Regions from separate parts of the Paraburkholderia sp. D1E genome, predicted to be linked through region 3. Evidence: riboswitches for the same ligand, from Rfam matches in the RefSeq annotation. Region 3 holds a riboswitch; each other region holds the start of a gene.
What was found. Region 3 has a riboswitch for cobalamin ahead of ACUN0E_RS37435 (TonB-dependent receptor domain-containing protein). Riboswitches for the same ligand answer to the same signal wherever they lie in the genome.
Positions count from the first base shown of each region.

Region 1: it holds a riboswitch for cobalamin, as region 3 does, so the genes downstream of both, ACUN0E_RS14580 (precorrin-3B synthase) here and ACUN0E_RS37435 (TonB-dependent receptor domain-containing protein) in region 3, are expected to answer to the same signal.
Region 2: it holds a riboswitch for cobalamin, as region 3 does, so the genes downstream of both, cobA (uroporphyrinogen-III C-methyltransferase) here and ACUN0E_RS37435 (TonB-dependent receptor domain-containing protein) in region 3, are expected to answer to the same signal.

Region 1 covers NZ_JBQYMB010000001.1:3,234,436-3,241,551, reverse strand. The annotation lists gene cobJ (precorrin-3B C(17)-methyltransferase) at 1-1,447, opposite strand, end outside; gene ACUN0E_RS14590 (precorrin-2 C(20)-methyltransferase) at 1,444-2,175, opposite strand; gene ACUN0E_RS14585 (precorrin-8X methylmutase) at 2,176-2,802, opposite strand; gene ACUN0E_RS14580 (precorrin-3B synthase) at 2,795-4,348, opposite strand; cobalamin riboswitch at 4,432-4,610, opposite strand; gene cbiE (precorrin-6y C5,15-methyltransferase (decarboxylating) subunit CbiE) at 4,695-5,918, shown strand; gene ACUN0E_RS14570 (cobalt-precorrin-5B (C(1))-methyltransferase) at 5,918-7,006, shown strand; gene ACUN0E_RS14565 (cobalt-precorrin-6A reductase) at 7,003-7,116, shown strand, end outside.
Region 2 covers NZ_JBQYMB010000001.1:2,876,777-2,883,892, forward strand. The annotation lists gene ACUN0E_RS12995 (CHASE2 domain-containing protein) at 1-281, shown strand, start outside; gene ACUN0E_RS13000 (DUF4136 domain-containing protein) at 324-923, shown strand; gene bluB (5,6-dimethylbenzimidazole synthase) at 935-1,594, opposite strand; gene ACUN0E_RS13010 (cobyrinate a,c-diamide synthase) at 1,578-2,957, opposite strand; gene cobO (cob(I)yrinic acid a,c-diamide adenosyltransferase) at 2,961-3,563, opposite strand; gene ACUN0E_RS13020 (cobalamin biosynthesis protein) at 3,560-4,102, opposite strand; gene cobA (uroporphyrinogen-III C-methyltransferase) at 4,099-4,860, opposite strand; cobalamin riboswitch at 5,085-5,312, opposite strand; cobalamin riboswitch at 5,392-5,671, shown strand; gene cobW (cobalamin biosynthesis protein CobW) at 5,867-6,967, shown strand; gene cobN (cobaltochelatase subunit CobN) at 6,974-7,116, shown strand, end outside.
Region 3 covers NZ_JBQYMB010000001.1:8,318,238-8,325,353, reverse strand. The annotation lists gene lgt (prolipoprotein diacylglyceryl transferase) at 1-628, shown strand, start outside; gene ACUN0E_RS37460 (SIMPL domain-containing protein) at 730-1,461, opposite strand; gene ACUN0E_RS37455 (EVE domain-containing protein) at 1,660-2,118, opposite strand; RNA gene ssrS (6S RNA) at 2,215-2,396, opposite strand; gene ACUN0E_RS37445 (cell division protein ZapA) at 2,507-2,821, opposite strand; gene ACUN0E_RS37440 (ATPase) at 2,818-3,174, opposite strand; cobalamin riboswitch at 3,382-3,638, shown strand; gene ACUN0E_RS37435 (TonB-dependent receptor domain-containing protein) at 3,730-5,625, shown strand; gene ACUN0E_RS37430 (FecCD family ABC transporter permease) at 5,653-6,708, shown strand; gene ACUN0E_RS37425 (ABC transporter ATP-binding protein) at 6,705-7,116, shown strand, end outside.

The DNA.
Region 1 (7,116 bases), 5.1 Mb from region 3:
GATTGTCGGATAACGACAGCATGCAGAAGTCGTGACCCAACGGCGCACCGGCTTGCGCCGCGGTCGCCATGGCCGCCGACACCCCCGGCACGATAGCGAGTTTGACCGTGCGCCAGTCAGCGTTCGTCGAACCTCCTTCTTCCAGCGCCTCAAGCACTGCGGCCGCCATCGCAAACACGCCAGGGTCGCCCGACGACACCATCACTACTGACCGTCCTGCGCTGGCGAGGTCGAACGCATGACGCGCACGCTGCATCTCTTCGCGATTGTCCGTGCCATGTACGCGTTGATTGGCACGCAACGGCCCGGCCATTTTCACGTAGGTTTCGTAGCCGAGGATATCGGTGGCTTCGTTCAGCGCTGTTCGAGCGGCAGGCACCATCAGGTCGGCGCTGCCGGGACCGAGGCCGATCACCGTCAAGCGGCCGCGTGCGCGGCCGATCGTGTCCGGGTCGATTGCCAACGGTGCCAACGCGAGCGCAACCCCTGCGTCCGCGTCGTCGTGCAGCGTTTCATAAGGGAAGCGCAGCGCGGCATGCAGCAAATTGCTGGGCGCCTCGCCATCTTCCGGGAGCGGCTGAGCAAAACGCAATGGCACGTTCAGGCTCGCCGCGGCATCGGCGAGCGCCGGGTCTGCCATGTGTTCAGAAGGCGCGAGCAATGCCGCGAGCGAAAGCGTCGCAAGCCCATGCGCGTCCAAGGCCTCGCGCACGAGCGCAGTGATTCGCGCGCCGGAACCCGTCTGCGCGTCTGAACTGAGATTTACGCCAAGGCCCGCCTCCGTATTGGAATACGCACCAGCACCCTGAACAGTCACCGCCGCCACCACGCTCCGCGGATGAATGACCAGTTCATCATCACGCCCATCCCACGCACGCGGCGTCACGCGAATTGCCAAACGTGCCGATTCAGAGCGCGGCAGTTGCGCATCCTCCAGCCATGGCGCTTCGCCTTCGATCCGCGTGCTTTCGCCCGCCAGCAGATCCGAAACAAAGCGTTTCCCTTGCGCGATATCGGCGAGCGCATAGCCCTCGGGCGGATTGAGCACACACGTGCCGAAGCGAAGTTCGCCACTCGTCGTAATCGCAGGCGACACCGCCAACGCGGCCGCAATCTCACGCGCCATCACGTTGACGCCTGCAAGTCCGCCCAGCAACGGCACGACCGCGCTGCCATCCTCCGCAACCGCCAGCACGGGCGGCTCCGCGCCCTTGTTCGATAACAACGGCGCAACGCAACGAATTACGATCCCGGCGGCGCACAACGCGACAATCGGCGTGCCTCGCGCATATAGATCACGCAAATGAGCGCCGAGCTCCGTATAAGAAACATCAGCCTCGACTCGTCCCTGGAAGGCGTGCACCTGACAACCCGCATACAACGCCTGGATACGCCGCGCAGTCGCCAGCGCGCCCGAACCGAGAATCACAATCGCGGGTGGCGTCATGCTTGCCATTTTTCCCCCGGCACGACGAGCAGCGAAAAATACGGCGACGCCATCGGATCGACTTCGGCGAGCGGCACGATGCGCTGATTGCCCATCGTCGCGCGTTCGACGTAAAGCGCACGATGCGCGAGCCCCAGCTCGCCGAGCACGCGCCGCACCTTATCGAAATTGCGGCCGAGTTTCATGATGACGGCAGCGTCCGCATCGGCGAGGCGCCGGCGCAATTCGTCTTCGGGCAACACGCCGGACAGCACCGACAAACTCTGATTGCGATACACCAGCGGCGAACCGAGCACCGCTGCGCCGCCGAGCATCGAGCACACGCCGGGAACGACTTCGGCTTCGAAGCGCGCCGCGAGGCGGTCGTGCAAATACATGTACGAGCCATAGAAAAACGGATCGCCTTCGCAAATTACCGCGACGTCGCGACCTGCATCGAGGTGGCCGGCGACGATCTGCGCTGCGGTGTCGTAGAAGTCGGCGATGATCGCTTCATACGAAAGCGGAGGCTCGAGCGCTTCAGTGGTGACGGGATAGACGAGCGGCAGATGCTGCTGGGCGTCATGCAAATGCGCCTCGATGATGCTGAAGGCGTTGCCTTTCTTACCCTTCGCGACGAAATACGCGACCACGGGTGCCGCCTTCAGCAAACGCAGCGCTTTCAGCGTGATGAGTTCCGGGTCGCCGGGGCCGACGCCGAGTCCGAATAAACGTCCTTGCACGGTCATTTATTCGACCTCCGTCGCCAGCGCATTCACCGCGGCGGCGGCCATCGCGCTGCCGCCACGTCTGCCGTGAACCACGACATAGGGCACGCCGCGGCTGTCTTCGGCAAGCATCGCTTTCGATTCGGCCGCGCCGACAAAACCCACCGGAAAACCGAGGATCAACGCGGGCTTCGGCGCACCGGCATCGAGCATGTCGAGCAGATGAAAGAGCGCGGTCGGCGCGTTGCCGATCACGACGACACTGCCGGCCAGATGCGGCCGCCACAATTCGAGCGCGGCGGCCGAGCGTGTATTGCGGAGTTCGCGCGCCAATCCGGGCACGTCTTCGTGCGTGAGCGTGCAGATTACTTCGTTGTTCGCGGGCAGTCGCGCGCGCGTGATGCCTTGCGCCACCATGCCGGCGTCGCACAGAATCGGCGCGCCTTGTGCCAGCGCCGTGCGGCCCGCGACGCCTGCGCCTGCAGAAAACTGGAGATCTTTAATGACGTCGACCATCCCGCACGCGTGGATCACGCGCACCGCGAGCTTTTCGAGGTCGGCGGGGATGCGCGAGAGATCGGCCTCCGCACGTATCGTCGCGAAGGATTGGCGATAGATCTCCTGACCGTCGCGAATGTAATCAAGCATCAAAAGGGCTCCGGGCCAGGTGTGCCAATGGGTCGAGCATGTCGGCGGCCTGTTCGATCGTGAGTTGGTGCGCGACACACGAGCCGAAATCCGGCTGGCCGTCGCGTCGATAAAGGTCGTAGATGCCGGGCGCCACGGCCAGCAGCGTGTACGGCGCGCAATGCGCGGCGGCGCATGAGCGCGGGCAGCCGCTCAGATGGACGTCGATGCCCTCGGGCAAGCGATTCGCTAAAAGCAGTGCGTCGGCTTTGGTGTCGGCGAGGCTTTTTGCGCAGCCTGTGGAACCGGCGCAGGCGATCAAGCGTGTAAGAGGCTGCGTGGGATCGCAGGCGAGGCCTAGCGTGTCCATTTCAGCGAGCACGGTGGGTGCTGCATTTGCAGCGACATCGGGCAGCAACACGCTTTGCCAGGGCGTCATGCGCAGCGTGCCGTTGCCTTGCTGTTGCGAGAGCGTGGCGAGGCCGCGCAAGGTGATGGCGTCGAGTCGTCCAAGCGGCGGTTGGCCGCCTACGTGCTGCATCCCCACCACGCGCTGCGCGTGCGCGCCGAGTCGTAGCGTGGCATCGGCAGGCGTGCCGCGTTGCCAGTTTGCGAGCGATGTGTCGCGTGATAGCGGGAAATCGACATACGCTTGAGCGTGCTGCAATAGCGCATCGGCGGAATGCGTGGCAAGCAGATGACGCATGCGCGTGGCATCGGCGGCGGCCAGATCGAGGAACGTGTGCAGCAGTGCACGAACAAGACCAGTGACTTGCGCAGGGAGCACGGCGGCGAGGGCGCCTGTGCTATCCGTGCGGGGGCGTTCCGTGGCGTCACGCGAGTTAGCGTATCCGGCATGCTGGAATGTATCCGTGGCCGCATCGGCTTCAACGGCAATGTTCGCGTTCGCCACTACCGGCGGACACCCCCCCAAACCAACAGCAAACCGCACGCCGTCTTCCGCCTGCGTTGCCGCCAGCCAGACATCATGCGGATGATCGAGCCGCGCAAGGCGCTCACCGCCATCGAGCAGTAGCGCGAATTTGGGCGATAGCGCCGCAAAACGCGCTTCGGTTTGCAGCAAGGTGAGCAGTTCGAGGCTAAGCGGCCGCGTGTCGAACAGCGCAAATGGATCGCGCCCGGCAGTCGGGCTCACCATCACATTGCGCACATCGTCCGCAGCGCCGAATCGAGATGTGTCTGAAGCATCCGCTGAGGTCGCGAGCAGCAAGCGGGAAGCATCCACCGCGCCGGCCGCCCCAATCGGACCTAACCCCGCATCGACTAGCGCCGCGATCAACGCCGCTTCATGCCCGCTTAGCACGCCACGCACCTGCAGATTCGCGCGATTGGTCAACTCGACCACGCCGGCCGCATGCTGCTCACTCACGTCGGCAATCACCACGGCTTGCGCCGCGCTCAGCTCGCCGTCGGGCAATTTGATCCGGCAAATCCCCCCATCGCGTGCGGCGACGATGCGCAGCAGCCCGGGACATGCCGAGGGCCGCAGCGTCTGGGCCGCGTCGGACGAAGCAGTGGAGGGCGAAGCTTGATTCAAGACGGACACCGGGTTTAGCGTCGCGCGACGGCCCGAGCAAGCCGCAAGGCGGCATTGCTGCGGCATCGGTACACCCCGCCCGATGTAGGCTGGCACGAACAGTCTCGCCGGCAGGTCTCCTGGCTGGCAGGTCGTGGTCCGCCGCTGCCTTCCCGGTCGAACCAGTGGCGCGGAGCGCAGGCGGACTCGCTGCATACAGTTGCGGGGGCAGCCACAGTGGCACTGTGTTCCCTCTTCGGCCCCGAAGGGCACCGGCGGCTGTATTATGCCTTTTTTCGAACAGCACAACGAGGCTGGACGCTTTGATCGGCGTGGCACAGCGCAATATTTGAAGATACAGATTGAGGATGGATTCATGCCGGCATGGCTGACCGTAGTGGGCATAGGCGATGACGGCTTCGCCGGCTTGGGGAGGCCTGCGCGGCGTGCTTTGCTGGAGGCGTCGGTGGTCTACGGCGGCGAACGGCATCTGGCGATGCTGCCCGCGCGCCTCGCCGCGCGGCGCGAGACATGGCCGCGGCCGTTCGATCTCGCGCCGTTGCTGGCGGAGCGTACAAGGTCCGTGTGTGTGCTGGCGAGCGGCGATCCGATGCTGTTCGGCGTCGGCGCGACGCTGGCGCGGCAGTTGACGCCAGGTGAGTTGCGGGTGCTGCCCGCGCCTTCATCGTTGTCGCTGGCGGCCGCGCGGCTGGGCTGGCCATTGCAGGATGTCGCGACGGTTTCGCTGGTGGGACGGCCATTGCCGACACTGAATGCTCATTTGCACGACGGCGCGCGCGTTTTCGTGCTGAGCGCCGATGGGCGTACACCCGCAGCACTGGCCGAATTGCTGAATGCGCGTGGTTTCGGCGCGACCCGGATGACCGTGCTGGAGCATTTGGGCGGTGATCTGGAACGGCGCATCGACGGACGCGCGGACCAATGGTCGGCACAGGAAGTGGCGGCGCTGAACCTGATTGCGCTCGAATGCCGTGCAACGGAAGGCGCCCCGCGTTTGCCGCTGACCTCAGGCTTGCCCGACGACGCCTTTCGCCACGACGGTCAGTTGACCAAACGCGACGTCCGCGCGATCACGCTGGCGCGCCTCGCGCCGACACCCGGTGAATTGCTATGGGATGTGGGCGCGGGCAGCGGCTCGATCGGCATCGAATGGATGCGCGCGCACCCGACTTGCCGCGCGATCGCAATCGAAGGGCATGCGGAACGGCAGCGGTTCATCGAACACAATCGCGATGCATTGGGCGTGCCGGGTTTGCAACTGGTGGCCGGTCGCGCGCCCGATGCGCTGGAAGGACTGGCTGTGCCGGATGCCGTGTTCATCGGCGGCGGCGTGACGGTGCCGGGCGTGCTCGACGCCTGTTGGGCGCGTCTGCGCGATGGCGGGCGACTGGTCGCCAATGCGGTCACTTTGCAAGGCGAGGCGGCGCTGGCGGCGTGGCGTGAGCACCATGGCGGCACGCTGACCCGCATCGCGCTTGCCGACGCACAGCCGCTCGGCGGCTTCGATACGTGGCGCCAGGCGTTGCCGATCACGTTGCTGGATGTCACCAAGCCGGCCAACTCCCCACCCCAACCGTAATGCGCGAAGAAACGCCCGAACAATCCGCGCCGCTGCGTAGCGGCTACACGACCGGCAGTTGCGCCACCGCGACGTCGCTGGCGGCTGCGCGTCTGTTGCTAGCGGGTATCGTCAGCGAGGTCGCGGAGATTGTGTTGCCGAAGGGCCAGCATGTGCCGATGCCACTGGTGTTCTGCCGCCAGACCGATGATGGCGCGGAAGCGGGCACCATCAAGGACGCCGGCGACGACCCGGACGTCACGCACGGCGCGATCGTATTCGCCCGTGTGCGGCTGCGGGCCGAACCAGGCGTCATATTCCGGGCAGGGCCTGGCGTTGGCACGGTGACGCGCGCCGGCCTCACGCTGCCGGTCGGCGAACCGGCGATCAATCCCGTGCCGCGCAAGATGATGACCGAGCATCTGAGCGATCTAGCGGCCGAACAGGGATACACCGGCGGTTTCGACGTGACGATCGGCGTCGAAGGCGGCGCGGAACTCGCACTGAAAACGATGAACCCGCGGCTCGGCATTCTCGGCGGTCTGTCGATTCTCGGCACCACCGGCATCGTGCGGCCGTTCTCGTGCTCGGCCTATATTGCATCGATTCATCAGGGTATCGACGTCGCGCGTGCCAACGGTTACGTGCATCTCGCGGCCTGTACCGGCAACGCAAGCGAGGACGCAATGCGCGCGCACTACGGTCTGCCGGATATCGCGCTGATCGAAATGGGCGACTTCGTCGGCGCGGTGCTCAAGCATATGAAGCGCGCGCCGGTCGAGCGCCTGAGTGTGTGCGGCGGCTTCGGCAAACTCAGCAAGCTGGCCGCCGGGCACCTCGATCTGCATAGCCGGAATTCGAGCATCGATCTGGAACGGCTTGCAACATGGGCCTCTGAACATGGTGCGGATGATGCCTTGCAGGCGGCGATCCTCGCCGCCAACACGAGCCAGCAGGCCGTCGCATTGGCGCACGCGCAAAACGTGCCGCTCGGCGATATCGTCTGCCGTCACGCGCTCGCCGTAGCGCGCGATATCGTGCCGCCGCAGGTCGCCGTCGAAATGTTCGCCATCGACCGCCAGGGCAAGCTGATCGGAGTCGCGCAATGACGCGGACTCTGCTGCTTGGCGGCACCGGCGATGCTTTGCGGATCGCAAGACAGCTCGGCCCTGGGCACGTGTACAGTCTCGCGGGCCTCGGCAAGGTGCCGGACGATCTG
Region 2 (7,116 bases), 5.4 Mb from region 3:
CCGGCGCGGCAAAACGCGTGTCGTGCACGATTCTCGACGAAGGCTACGGTATTCCCATGGAGCAGCAGGCGGGTCTGTTCGAGCGCTTCCGGCGCTTTCACGAGACGGAGCGCCCGGAAGTGGGCGGCGCGGGATTGGGCATGGCGTTCGTCAAGACGGTCGTGACGCGCCATGGCGGCGACGTCGACGTGGTCAGTGCGCCTGGCAAGGGAACGGCGTTCACGATTTCCCTGCCGGCACTCGACGAGGCGCAGTCCGATGCCGCCGCAGCCGCGCGCTGACGACTTATGACTTATGAACACTCACCTTATTGAAGCGAGAAGCTGGTGAAAGCGATATTGATCTGTGCCGCGCTGGCCGCGGCGAGTCTGACCGGATGCGCGGGTTTGAGCGCCGACGTGCACACGGCGAATCCTTCGGCTGCGCTGCAGGGGGCGCGTACCTATACGATTTCGCGCATGCCGTCGCAGGATGCCAGTACCGATCATCCGCAATTTGAAACCATGCTGCGCGATGAGCTGGCGAAGAACGATTTCATCGATACGGCGGGCAAGTCCGCGCATTATTTACTGTCGATTGCGTATGACACGCGGCCGGCCACGGTTGGCGTAAGCGTGAAGGATTGCGCGCCAGGCGCATGCGAACGCGCGCCCGAACCGCCGTTTGCGCTATTCGGCGGACGCGCTTATCAGCATTCGTTGACGCTGCGGTTTTTCGAGCAGTCGAGCGGACAGGAGGTCTACAGCGTGAACGCGGCCAGCAGCGATCGCGATGCTGATCCCCTGCATGCGATGCCGGCGCTCGTGAAAAGCGCCCTGGCAAAATTCCCTTTCGATGCGCCGCCCGACTGGCGCGTGAAACTGCGGACCGATCAGGCGAGCGGCATGCCGAATGTGGTTTCGGTTAAGCCGGTGCAGCCTTAAAACATCCCGCGCTATTCCGGCGTTTTGCCGTCTTCCGGCCAGCGGTTTTCGAACACGCAATCGGCGAGCGGCATGCGGCTTGCCCAGCGCTCGGTTTCCAGCATCGGCTCGCTGTAGAACTGATCGACGTGACCGAGACACAGGATCGCCACCGGCCGCGCGCCCTCGGGCATATGCAGCAGCGTACGGACCATGTCGACGTCGAATAACGACACCCAGCCCATTCCCAAACCTTCCGCGCGCGCGGCGAGCCACATGTTCTGGATCGCGCACGCCACAGACGCGAGATCCATTTCCGGCAAGGTGCGGCGTCCGAAGATGTGCCGCTCGCGGCCGTCCATCAGCGCCATCACCAGCAGTTCGCCGCAGTCCAGCATGCCTTCCACTTTCAGCTTCATGAATTCTTCGCGCCGCTTGCCGAGGGCGTCGGCGGTGGCGAGGCGTTCGCTTTCGACCGTCGCGTGCAACGCCGTGCGCAAAGCCGGATCGGTGATGCGCGCGATGCGCCAGGGTTGCATGAAGCCGACGCTCGGCGCGTGATGCGCCGCGTCGAGCAGGCGTTGCAACACGGCAGGGTCGACCGGCTCGCGCACGAAATGGCGCATGTCGCGCCGTTCGTAAATCGCGCGGTAGACGGCTTCGCGCTCGGAATCGTTAAAAGGCTTCGCCATGGAACAGGGCGGCCGTGAAGGCCGGGTTGGAGGGCCAATAAGCGTGCATATAGGTTGCCACAATCGAACCGGCGCGGAACACGTTCTCGCCAGGCGCATCGCCGTGCGGCCGGGTGGCTGAACGAAGCGGCGTGAGCGATGTCGTCAGTTTAGAGTAGTGGAAGGTGTGGCCGGTCATTGGACCATGCAGGCTGTCGATCTGTTGCATGCCGAGCGCGGTGAAGCGCGTTTGCATCGTTGCGTGGCCGGGCAGCAGGCCGAGCATCGGCGTTGTGGCGCCGCTCGTGTCGGTCAGCTGTTCAAGCAGATAGAGCATGCCGCCGCATTCGGCGACGACCGGTTTGCCGGCGGCCGCGTGCGCGCGAATCGTCGCGGCGCTTTGCGTGTTGCCTGCGAGCACTGCCGCATGGAGTTCGGGATAGCCGCCTGGGAGGTACAGGGCGTCGGCGTGCTCCGGCAGTGCTTCATCGGCGAGGGGTGAGAAATAGTCGATGTGCGCGCCGAGTGTCTCCAGCAGCGTGACGTTGGCCGGATAGATGAACGAGAACGCGGCATCGCGCGCTATCGCGATCCGCTTGCCTTCCAGAAGACGTGGCAGGGCTTCCTGCGCGGGCGCCCCGAATTCGACCGGTGGCGGGAGTTCAGCCAATGCGGTTTGCGCGAGTGCATCGGCGGCGCGATCCAGGCGCGTTTCCAGGTCGTCGATCTCTGCGGCTTGATGCAGCCCGAGGTGGCGATCGGGCAACTGGATTTCGTCGTTGCCGGTGATGTGCCCACACCAGCGCAGGTTCGGCGGTAACGCCTCTTGGAGCATTTGCGCGTGCCTTGGCGAGCCGACGCGATTGGCGAGCACGCCGTAAAACGGCACTTGAGGTCTGAATTGCGCAAGGCCGAAGGCGACCGCGCCGAAGGTCTGCGCCATCGCTTTTGCTGAAATCACTGCGAGCACCGGCACGCCAAACGTGGTTGCCAGATCGGCGCTGCTCGGCGTGCCGTCGAACAGACCCATCACGCCTTCGATCAGGATCAGATCCACTTCAGCCGCCGCTTGCGCGAGCAGGTTTCGGCAGGCCGATTCGCCCACCATCCACAGATCGAGCGACAGTACCGGCGCGCCGCTGGCACGCGCCAGAATCATCGGATCGAGAAAGTCAGGGCCCGTCTTGAAGACGCGTACGCGTCGTCCGAGTCGCCGATGGTAGCGCGCCAGACCCGCGGTAATCGTGGTCTTGCCTTGGCCCGACGCGGGCGCGCTAATGAACAGGGCGGGGCATGCACCGAAGGAGGTGTCCTTGAGGGACGTTTCGAACGAAGCCCCCCGCCCCGAAGGAAGTCCCCTTGGGGGATTGGAGGACGCGGACATTGCTCAGAACTCCACGCCGCGCTGCGCTTTCACGCCTTGCTCGCGATACGGGTGCTTGACGATGCGCATTTCGGTGACGAGGTCGGCGGCTTCGATCAACGCGTCCGGCGCGTGGCGGCCGGTCACCACCACGTGCAGCATGTGAGCACGGGCGTTCAGGACCGACAGCACTTCGTCGAGCGGCAGGTATTCGTACTTCAGCACGGTGTTCAGTTCGTCGAGGATCACCATGTGATAGTCGCCGCTCTCGATCATGCGGCGCGCTTCGTCCCAGCCTTTGCGCGCGGTGGCGATGTCGGCGTCGCGATTCTGCGTGTTCCAGGTGTAGCCGTCGCCCATCGTGACGAAGTCGCAATTGGCGATCGCACCGAGGAAGTCGCGCTCCGAGGTATGCAACGCGCCTTTGATGAATTGCACGACGCCGAGGCGCATGCCATGCCCAAGCACGCGCACGGCCATACCAAACGCTGCCGTGGTTTTGCCTTTGCCGGTGCCGGTGTTGACGATCAGCAGACCTTTTTCGACGGTGGCGCTGGCCTGCTTTTTCTCGTGACCTTCGCGCCGGCGCTCGGTCATGCGTTGATGCGATTCGGGATCAGTCTTCATGAAAGGTCCTGTTTTTGGGTGTCGTTGTTTGTCGGTTCGCCGGCGGGGTGGACGGTGGTTGAGGCTATCGCTACCGTGACGCCGTTGCGAATGGTTTTGCGCACGAGTAGCCGTGCGTTCGCGGCACTGAGTGCAATCGACGCAGGTGAGGCGATTGGGGCAGCCGATTCAGCCGATGCAACTGACGCAAATGTCGACGCGTGGGCGGCGCCTGGTGCGCTGGCCGCCTCAGATTCGGCCGCTGCGGCGAGCAACGCGCACGGTTCGCAGACGCCGTCTATGCCCAGATGCTCGCGTGCTGCCGCCGACGGATCGTCCACCGCTATCGCCGCAATCTGCGCGCGGCTGAACAGCATCAGCGGCAGGGCATGACGCGCGCAGAATTCGAGCAAGCCGGCTTCGTGGGCTTTGGTGTCGATCGAGGCAACCGTGCTGATTTCATCGAATGTGTGCGAGCCGAGTGTGGCGCGCACGGCCGCTTCAATCTCCTCAGCCGGGCTGTGCAGGCGGCAACCGATGCCGACAGTGAGCGTTTTCATTGCGCGTCCAACCCGCCCACCGTACTGGCATTCACAGCATCCCGCGCCAAAGCCAGCGAAGCCACTCCGCCGATCACCACGATCGCCGGCGATCCGAGTCCGGCACGCGAGACTGTATCCGCGAACTCGCCGAGCCGCGCGAGCACGTGCCGTTGCTCAGGACGCGTCGCCGATTCGATCGCCGCGGACGGCGTATCGGCGCTCATGCCGGCCGCGAGCAACGCGGCGGCAATATCGTTCAGGCGACGCATGCCCATGTAAATCACCAACGTCATCCGCGTGGCGACGAGCGCGGCCCAGTCCGGCTCGCCACTGCCGGCGCCGTGTCCGGTGACGAACACCACGCCTTGCGCGTAATCGCGATGCGTCACAGGAATACCGATTGCCGCGGGCGCTGCAATCCCGGCGGTGATGCCGTTGATCACGTCCACGCTGATGCCCGCGGCATGCAGCGCCTGCTGTTCTTCGCCGCCGCGGCCGAACACGAACGGATCGCCCCCTTTCAAACGCGCGACGCTGCGCCCGGCCTGCACATGTTCGAGCATCTGCGCGACGATGCCGGCCTGCGGTGTCGACGGATGCCCGCCACGTTTGCCGACGTACACGATCTGCGCGTCGGCGCGCGCGAATTGCAGCACGTCGGGGTTCACCAGATCGTCGACCAGCACCACATCGGCTTGCGCCAGGGCGCGCGTTGCCTTGAGCGTCATCAGTTCGACGTCACCGGGGCCTGCGCCGATCAGCCAGGCGCGGCTCATCGCGGCGCGCATGGCGTGCGCCATGTCATGACAAGCGGGAACGGGTGAGACGCGAAGAGGCCCGGGGCGGCAGAAATTGAGGTCATGCGGTGCGACAGGGTACGCGCGACGAAAAACGCTGCTCGCCGCGTTTCCCACGGGAAAACGCCAACGGCCGCGCCACGTCGTGCTTCAGCGCCTTCACATCCGTCCCTCGCGGATTCCGGCGGACGGCAGCGTGACGTTCACTGCCTCCGCGTCTGGCCGGTATCCGGGCTGGCGGCCTCATGCGTTTTGCCTTCCCGTCCAGATTCGTCAGACAGTGGCATCAAAAACGCATGCGCGATGCGAAAGCACCGCAGGTCGCTTACCGTTGCGGGGACAGCACAGGTTGAGCGCAGCGAGCGCGGCCTGTTTCCCGTTTAACTGCACATGCGAACGCATGTGCGGGCACCAAACGCGCGCATACGATAGCACACGGCAGGCCGCGCCGGCACTGCGGAAAGGCCCTGCGGACGCCTGCGTTTCCTTGACGGCACGGGGCGCTCGGCCTAAACTCGCACGCACTTTGGTGCTCGCATGCGCGCTCGTGCGCATGCAGTTAAACGGGAAACAGGGTGCCCACCTGCAATGGATCGGGTCAACCTGTGCTGCCCCCGCAACGGTAAGCGAAAAGCGGTTCCAGGTTGTTTGCCTGGCGCCGCGGAGCCGGCTTCGATGTCCACGCGCAAGGCCGCGTCGGCATATAACCACTGGGCGAGAAACCACTCGCCCGGGAAGGGGAAGCGGCGCTTTCGCCAGCCCGGATACCGGCCAGACTACGAAGAATGACCACCGCGGGGATGCGGCGGCGCGTTCATGACCTCATTCCCGTTTTCTGTTTTCTGTTGCCCCGGCAACGCCGTTGTTCGTCCTCGTGTCTGGTTATTGTCGTGGCTTAGGGCATGCGCCCCGTTTGCACGGCCTATACAGCCAGACGCGCAGGCGCATCGGCGTGCACATGCAACTCCTACGGATGGACCTCACGATGCAAACTCAAATGCGCAAGATCCCCGTCACCATCGTCACGGGCTTTCTCGGCAGCGGCAAGACCACGCTGTTGCGGCACATTCTTCAGCATGCGGGCGGCAAGCGCATCGCGGTGATCGTCAACGAATTCGGCGAACTCGGGATCGACGGGGAAATCCTCAAGGGTTGTGGCATCGGTTGCGATGAAAACGGCGTCGAGACCGAAGGGCAACTGTATGAGCTTGCGAACGGTTGCCTGTGTTGCACCGTGCAGGAAGAGTTTTTCCCGGTGATGGAAAAACTGGTGGAGCGACGCGAGCAGATCGATCACGTGCTGATCGAGACATCCGGTCTCGCGTTGCCGAAGCCGCTGGTGCAGGCGTTCAACTGGCCGCAGATCAAGAACAGCTTTACCGTCGACGCGGTCGTCACCGTAGTCGACGGCCCGGCCACGGCGAGCGGCCAGTTCGCCGACAATCCGGCCGCCGTGGATGCGCAACGCCAGGCCGATCCGAATCTCGACCATGAATCGCCGCTGCATGAGCTGTTCGAAGACCAGTTGTCGGCAGCCGATCTGGTGATTCTGAACAAAACGGATTTGCTCGACGACGCACAGCAAGCTTCTGTCGAAAGTTCGATTCGTGAAGAAATTCCGCCGCAAGTGAAGATCGTGCGCGCGCAGATGGGCCAGCTCGATCTGCATACGTTGCTCGGCCTCGAAACGGCCTCGGAAGAAACGATTCACCTGCGCCACGACCATCACGGTTCGGCCGAAGATGCCGATCACCATCACGACGAATTCGATTCGGTGGTGGTGCATGCGAATGTTTCGTCGCGCGAGACTGTGATCGCCGCGTTGCAAGGGCTCGTCGAAACGAACACGATTTACCGCGTTAAAGGTTTCGCGGCATTGCCGGGCGCCGCGATGCGTCTGGTGATCCAGGGCGTGGGCCGTCGTTTCGATAGTTATTTCGACCGGCGCTGGCAAGCGGGTGAAACGGGCGAGGGCGTGCAAAGCCGCTTCGTGCTGATCGGCGAAGACCTCGACCAGGCCACGCTGCAACAGACATTCGACGCCGCTTTGGGCGCCGTGGCGAACGCCCAACCGCAACAGGCGTAACCGGTCATGCATCTGCTGCGCACTACGCCGGGCGGTTTTGTCGACGATACGCAAGGCGTGATCCGCATCGATCAGCAGCCCGCCGATATCGTGGTGCTCAGCTCCGCCGATACCACGCTGTCGCTGCTGGCGAGCGTGGTGCCTCGTCT
Region 3 (7,116 bases):
GGTGTGGGAAGGCGGCATGTCGTTTCACGGCGGCTTCCTCGGCGTAACGCTGGCGATGGTGCTGTTCGCGTATCAGCGCAAACGCTCGTGGCTGCAGGTCACCGATTTCGTCGCGCCGATGGTGCCCACCGGGCTCGCGGCAGGGCGCCTTGGCAACTTCATCAACGGCGAGTTATGGGGCCGTGTGACGGATCCGTCGGCGCCGTGGGCGATGCTCTTCCCCGGCGCCGCACCGGACGACGCCACCTGGCTCACCACGCATCCGCAACTGGCCGCCCAATGGCATCTGAACGAAGTGTTCGCGCAATATCACATGCTGCCGCGCCATCCGTCGGAGTTGTATGAGATTGCGCTCGAAGGCGTGGCGCTGTTCTTCGTGCTGTTCTTCTTCTCGCGCAAACCGAAGCCGCTGGGCGCGATTTCCGCGGTGTTCCTGATCGGCTACGGTCTCGCACGCTTCACGGTGGAATTCGCGCGTGAGCCGGATGATTTCCTTGGCTTGCTCGCAATGGGGCTTTCGATGGGGCAGTGGCTCTCGCTGCCAATGATCCTGGCTGGCATCGGGATACTGGTGTGGTCCTATCGCCGTGCGCGGCGTCAACCGGCGCAAGCGGTCGGCGCGAACTGATCGCTACGTTTTATCGTAGTGAACACCCAATGAAAAAAGCCACGGCATGCCGTGGCTTTTTACTTTACTGCCTCACAGCAGTGCGTCAAGCGTAAAACGCGTTATTTCATCTGCACCGAGCCAGACACGTTGACCGTCACGGTCGACGTGCCGCCTTCGAGCGGCACGGGCGCGGATGCCTTCGCATCGGCGCCCATCGCGCGTGCGCTCATCATCATCATCGGACGCGGCATGACGCCGTTGTGCCCGACGTTGACTTCACGAATCGAATAGCTGCTGTAGCCGAACGCCTGCGCCGACGAAGCCGCCTGCTCGCGGAACGACCTGATGGCTTCGCCGGTGAGCTTCTGCTCAGCAGCACGCTGCGCTTCAGGCGACAACGAGAACTGCACATTGCCGACCTGCATGATCGATGCCATCTGGCCTGCGAGTTTCGACGCCGCGGCGAAGTCGTGCGATTCGAGCACAACTTCCGTACGGCCGCGCCATGCGGAAATGCGGCCGTCACGATCGGTGGACGGGTAGATCGAGAAGGAACCGGTGCGGGCCGTTACGCCGTTCACGCCCTTGGCTTTTTGCAGCGCCGCATCGGCGCGCTGATTCAGCGTGGAGGTAAGCGCGGACGGATCGCTCGCTTCCTGCTCGTAGAACAGCGTGATATCGACGACGTCTTGCGGCACTTCCGCGCTTGCCTGTGCATTCAGCGACAGCACGCCAGCGGGCTGATACTGCGTCACGCCTTGCGCGCGCGCCATGGCCGGCGTCAGCGCGAGCGCGGCAGGGGCGGCGCATACGAGAGCGAGAGCGAGTGCACGTGCGGTGTTTTTCGTCATTCTTGGACTCCTTGCTTGAACAGGTTTGTGCACGATTGGAGCGAACGCCGGCCAATGGCACGACGTTTGCGAGTCCGTTAGGCGCTTGTAACCTGGGCTTGGTTCCCTAATTTGACGTTTGCTTCAACGTTTGTCTTCATCCGCCTGCAGATTTGCACATGATTGCAGCAGCGACGGGTCGCATGTGCGTATGCAGCGTCAAACAAGACGCTTGGTGATGAAGCGCCATTCGGCTTCGGTCACCGGCGTGATCGACAGGCGGTTGCCTCTGGCGAGCACGCGCATGTCCTTCAATTCCTCATGCTCGCGCAATGCGGAAAGCGGAATCAACGGGATTTTCTTCTTGAACACCACATCGACAAGCAGCCAGCGCGGCGTTTCCTGCGACGGCTTCGGGTCGTAGTAGGGGCTCTTCTTATCGAATTGAGTGGGATCCGGATAGGCAGTAGACGACACCTCCGCGAGTCCCGCAATGCCCGGCTCAGGGCAACTCGAGTGATAGAACAGCACAGCGTCGCCGACCTGCATCATGTCACGCATGAAGTTGCGTGCCTGATAGTTGCGCACGCCGGTCCACGGCAACGTGTGTTGCGGTGCCTGGGCGAGATGGTCGATGCTTGCTTCGTCCGGTTCGGACTTCATTAGCCAGTAGCGCATGAATCGAATTGAACGTTAAAGGTTTGAGAATACAGAAGAAAAACCGAGACCCAAAGAAAAACGGCATCGAACCGAAGTCCGATGCCGCTTTTGAATAAGGTCCCCGCCTTAGCCGCTAGGCCGGCATCCTGAACCGGGGGTTCAGAATTGGTCGCAGTTAGCAGCACTTCGGGTACATCAGACAGAGTGACGCGCACACCCGTGCTACAAATTTCCACAACCGTGCACATGGCATTGGTTCAAGGAATATATGACCTTGGCGAACCAGGCAGGGAGGTCAAACCGATTGAACTCAATTGTTTGCGTGAGTTTTTGCTCATGCATTCCGCTTGAATTCGCAGCCGATCTCAGGACCGGCCACTTGAAATTGTTCGAGACTGCTGGGTGCTTACTGCATGCTGTACTGCTGAATCACCGTACCCAGTTGTTCGTTCATTTGATGCATTGTACGCCGGATTTCTTCGGCGGGAAATGCTTCTCCGTGTCGCACGCTCGTTTGCAGCTTAAGCAGTTCCGATGCCAGCGACAGCGCAGCCATGACGGCAATGCGATCCGTGCCGCGCACGTTGCTGTTGTTGCGGATCTTCGACATCTCGGCGTCGACGCGTGCAACCGCTTCAAGCAGCGCGCCTTCCGTTTCCGGCGAGCAGGCGAGCCGATAGGGCACGCCGAGAATCGATACTTCGATCTGCTTGGTGGTCATGCATTTTCTCCATGGCGGGTGGCGTCGCTCTCCGCTTCGACCTCATGCGGGGCGGCCTCGAGCAGATCGAGCTGATTGTCCGGCTCGCTTTGCGCACGAGCTCGCGGCAGCTTTTCGAGGATCGCATTCAGGCGTACCTGGGCGTCGTCGATCTTTGCCGACAGCGCGTCGCGTTCCGCTTGCAGCGTATCGCGCTCCTCGCGCATCAACGCGAGTTCAGTGCGCGTGGCCTCAGCTTCGGCACGCGTTTGGGCGAGCTGATCTTCGAGCGCGAGCCGCGCTTCATTGTGGCGTTGGCTGATCGTGATCAGCTTGCCGATATTCTGTGAAAGTGTTTCGAGTTCGGTGAGCATCTGCTGCGTCCTCTAAAGACATCGCATTTTAGCGCGGAATGTCGCAGGTTCCGACAATTGTCTCGTTTCGAGACGTAACAACATCGCTTTGTGCAGGCTTTTATCGACCCTATGATGAAAAACGACTCGTGCATCGGACAATAACCTGCACATAACAGAACAGATTGCGCACGGATTAACCATTCTTGACGGACTGGAGGACCGCTCCTAAACTGGCCGCACTTTGGTGCCCGCGCGTGCTTTTCCATAGTGCGCGCAGTTAAACGGGAAGCAGGGTGCGCCGTTCGCCAGAACGCGCAAACCTGCGCTGCCCCCGCAACGGTAAGCGACCGCATACGTCATGCAGGTTGATCCTGATCGCGTGTTTGAAGCTGAACACGCGAGTGTGCCACTGCGCGTCACGCGTGGGAAGGCGGGATCGATGTGTCGCTAGCCCGGATACCGGCCAGAGGGAGAGGATCGCCCCCACGCAAACGTAAAACAGCGCGGGCGCCTCGTTACGCATCGGCCCGCGGGGAAGCGGGCCGCGCACGCTATCAACAGGAATGCCACCCCATGCTGTCCCCTATCGCTCGCGCGGCGTTGCTCGCCTTTGCGAGCCTGCCGCTCGTCGTGCACGCGCAAGCTGCGTCTTCTTCGTCGCCGTCTTCATCTTCTTCTGCCGATTCAGGGGCTGCCGGTTCGTCTCCCGCGGTGTTGTCGCCCGTTGTCGTAACCGCGGAGCGTGGACCGCAACCGCTCGCCGATGCGATCCCGCAGACCACGCTGTTCGATCAGCAGGACATCGCCGATACGACCGCAACCGATTTGCCCGGTCTGCTGCAACTCGCGCCCGGTGCGCAAATCTCGCGCACTGGAGGCCCGGGTTCCACCGCGAGCCTGTTTCTGCGCGGCGCATCGTCGACGCAATCGCTGTTGCTGATCGACGGCGTACGGGTCGATTCGGTGAGTCTCGGCGCGCCGCAACTCGCGCAGATTCCGCTCGACCAGATCGATCACGTCGAAGTCGTGAACGGCAACGTGTCCGCGCTCTACGGCTCCGGCGCGATCGGCGGCGTGGTACAGGTGTTCACGAAAGACGGCGGCGATCATCCGCCGCGCTTCAATTTTTCGGTGGGCTACGGCAGCTATCACACGCAGACGCAGCAGGTGGGCGTGAACGGCGCGCTGGATAAAGACGGCAACACGACCTTCAGCATCTCGCTTGCGCGCTCGAAAGACGACGGCTTCTCCTCGCTCAATCCGGCACAGGCGCCCAATGCGAATCCGAATGCGAACGGCTATCTGAACGAAAGCATCTCGGCTTCGCTGCGCCACAAGTTCAACGACAAATGGGACGCGGGCGTCACCTATCTCCAGTCGAACGGCAATAACAGCTACGACAACGCGTACGGCGTGCCGACCGATCTGAACAATCTGTATAGCAAAGTGCGGCAGGTGTCGGTGTTCGCAAACGGCAAGCTGACCGACTGGTGGACCACGCACTTTGTCGTTTCCGAAGGTGACGACCGCAGCGTGTCGAATACTAACGGCATCTACAACGGCCGCTTCGATACCGACAATCGCCAGTACACGTGGCAAAATGATTTCGCGCTCGCCGCGCAACAGAAACTGCAGGTCGGCTACGAGCATCTGGATCAGAGCCTCGACTCGGATACGTTTGCGGCGCCCGACCGGCATGTTGATTCGGCTTTTGTCGGCTATACGGGGCGCTTCGGGCGCAACCAGATTCAGGCCAATGTGCGGCACGATCAGTATTCCGATTTCGGCGGGGCGAACAGTTACTATCTCGGCTACGGCTTCGACGTCACCGAGCATTGGAAGGCGACTGCAAGCTATTCGGATTCGTTTCGCGCGCCGAGCTTCGACGATCTGTACTATCCGATCAGCGGCAATCCGTCGATCCAGCCGGAGCGCAGTCATTCGATCGAAGCAGCGTTGCAGTACGCGTCGCATGCGCTTGGCGTGATGCGTCTGAGCGCGTTTCAGACGCGTTATTCAAATCTGATCGACTACCAGCAGGTGACGCCCGGCATTTATCTGGCCGAGAACGTCGGCCGTGCGAAGGTGCAGGGGCTCGAAGGGTCGTGGAGCGGCCATGTCGGCAAGACGGATGTGCGCGCGTCGGTGACGCTGCAAAATCCGGTCGACCTCGATAGCGATACCGATCTCGTGCGGCGTGCACGGCGCTTCGCTTCGCTGGCGGTGAACCGCAGCATTGCGGGGTGGCGCGTCGGCGGCGAGTGGATCGTCAGCGGCGCCCGTGAAGATAGCAGCGGCACACTGGGCGGCTACGGTGTGGTGAATCTGTCGGCGCGCTACAACCTCACAAAGGCGTGGTACGTCGCCGCGCAAATCCAGAACCTGTTGAACAAGGACTATGAAACGGCCTATTCGTATAACTCGCCGCGGCGCGGTGCGTATGTCACGGTCGGCTGGCAGCAGCAGTGACGAACATACGTGCGTGAGAAGGCGCTGATGAACCGCAGCTCGAGCCCGATGCCTATCACCACGTTGCGCGTCATGAGCGCGAAGCGCGCAGCCGCGATCTGGCTCGCGCTCGCGGGAATCGCACTGGCTGTGCTGATGGCGTCGCTCGCGCTCGGCAGCGTGTCGCTGGCGCCGGCGCGCGTGCTGGCGGCGCTCGTTCCGTCGCACGGGGCGCATATCGAGTCCGCCGATCTCGCCAGTGAGATCGTGCGCAAGCTGCGCTTGCCGCGCGCGGTCGCGGGCTTCGCATGCGGCGCACTGCTTGCATTGGCGGGTGCGCTGCTGCAAGTGCTGTTGCGCAACCCCTTGGCCGAACCCTACGTGTTAGGCGTGTCGGGCGGCGCGGCGACGTTCGCGCTGGTCGCGATGATCGCCGGTTGCGCGTGGTGGATCGTCGATGCCAGCGCGTTCGCCGGCGCTTTCGTGTCGATCCTGCTGGTGCTTGGCCTTGCGCGCCACGAGTTGTGGCGCGGCGAGCCGCAGGACACGTCGCCGCGTTTGCTGCTGACCGGCGCGGTGATCGCGGCCGGTTGGGGCGCTGTCATTACCTTGCTGCTCAATCTCGCGCCGGACAATCGTCTGCGTGGCATGCTGTTCTGGCTGACCGGCGATCTGAACGGCGGCGCGATGCCGTGGACGGCGCTCGCCGCGCTCGTCGTCGTGCTGGTGGCAATCGTGCCCGCTGCGCCCCGTCTGAATGTGCTGCTGCGAGGCGACGCCGCCGCGCAGGCGCTGGGCGTCGCCGTGATGCCGCTGCGTTTGCGCGTGTACCTGGTGGCGTCGCTGGCGGCCGCCGCGGCGGTGACCACGGCGGGCACGATCGGTTTTGTCGGTCTGGTGGTGCCGCATATGCTGCGGCTCGCGTTCGGTAACGATCAGCGCATGCTGCTGCCCGCTGCGGCGCTCGGCGGCGGTGTCGCGGTGATGGGCGCGGATCTGATCGCGCGGACCGTGATTGCGCCGGCGCAATTGCCGGTCGGCGTGATCACGTCGATCGTCGGCGTGCCGGTGTTTTTGTGGATGCTGTTGCGCAGGCGCCGATGATGAACGCACACAACGCCCCGCATTCGGCGCTCAGCGCGCAACGCCTGACCTTGCGTGCGGGCATGCGCACCTTGCTCGACGCGTTCACGCATACGTTCTACGCAGGCGAGATCTGGTGTGTCGCCGGGCCCAACGGCGCGGGCAAGACGACCTTGCTATCCACGCTGGCTGGTCTGGCGCAACCCGCAGCGGGTCATGTCGAACTCGACGGCGTGCGTCTCGCCGACTGGCCGCCGTTGCCGCTCGCGCAGCGTCGCGCGCTGATGCCGCAAAATGCTGCGGACGCGTTCAGCGCGAGCGTGCTCGATATCGTGATGCTAAACCGCTTTCCCCATCTGACAGGCTGGGGTTGGGAAGGCGAGGGCGATCGTGCAGCCGCGCATGCCGCATTGGATGTATTGGGTCTCG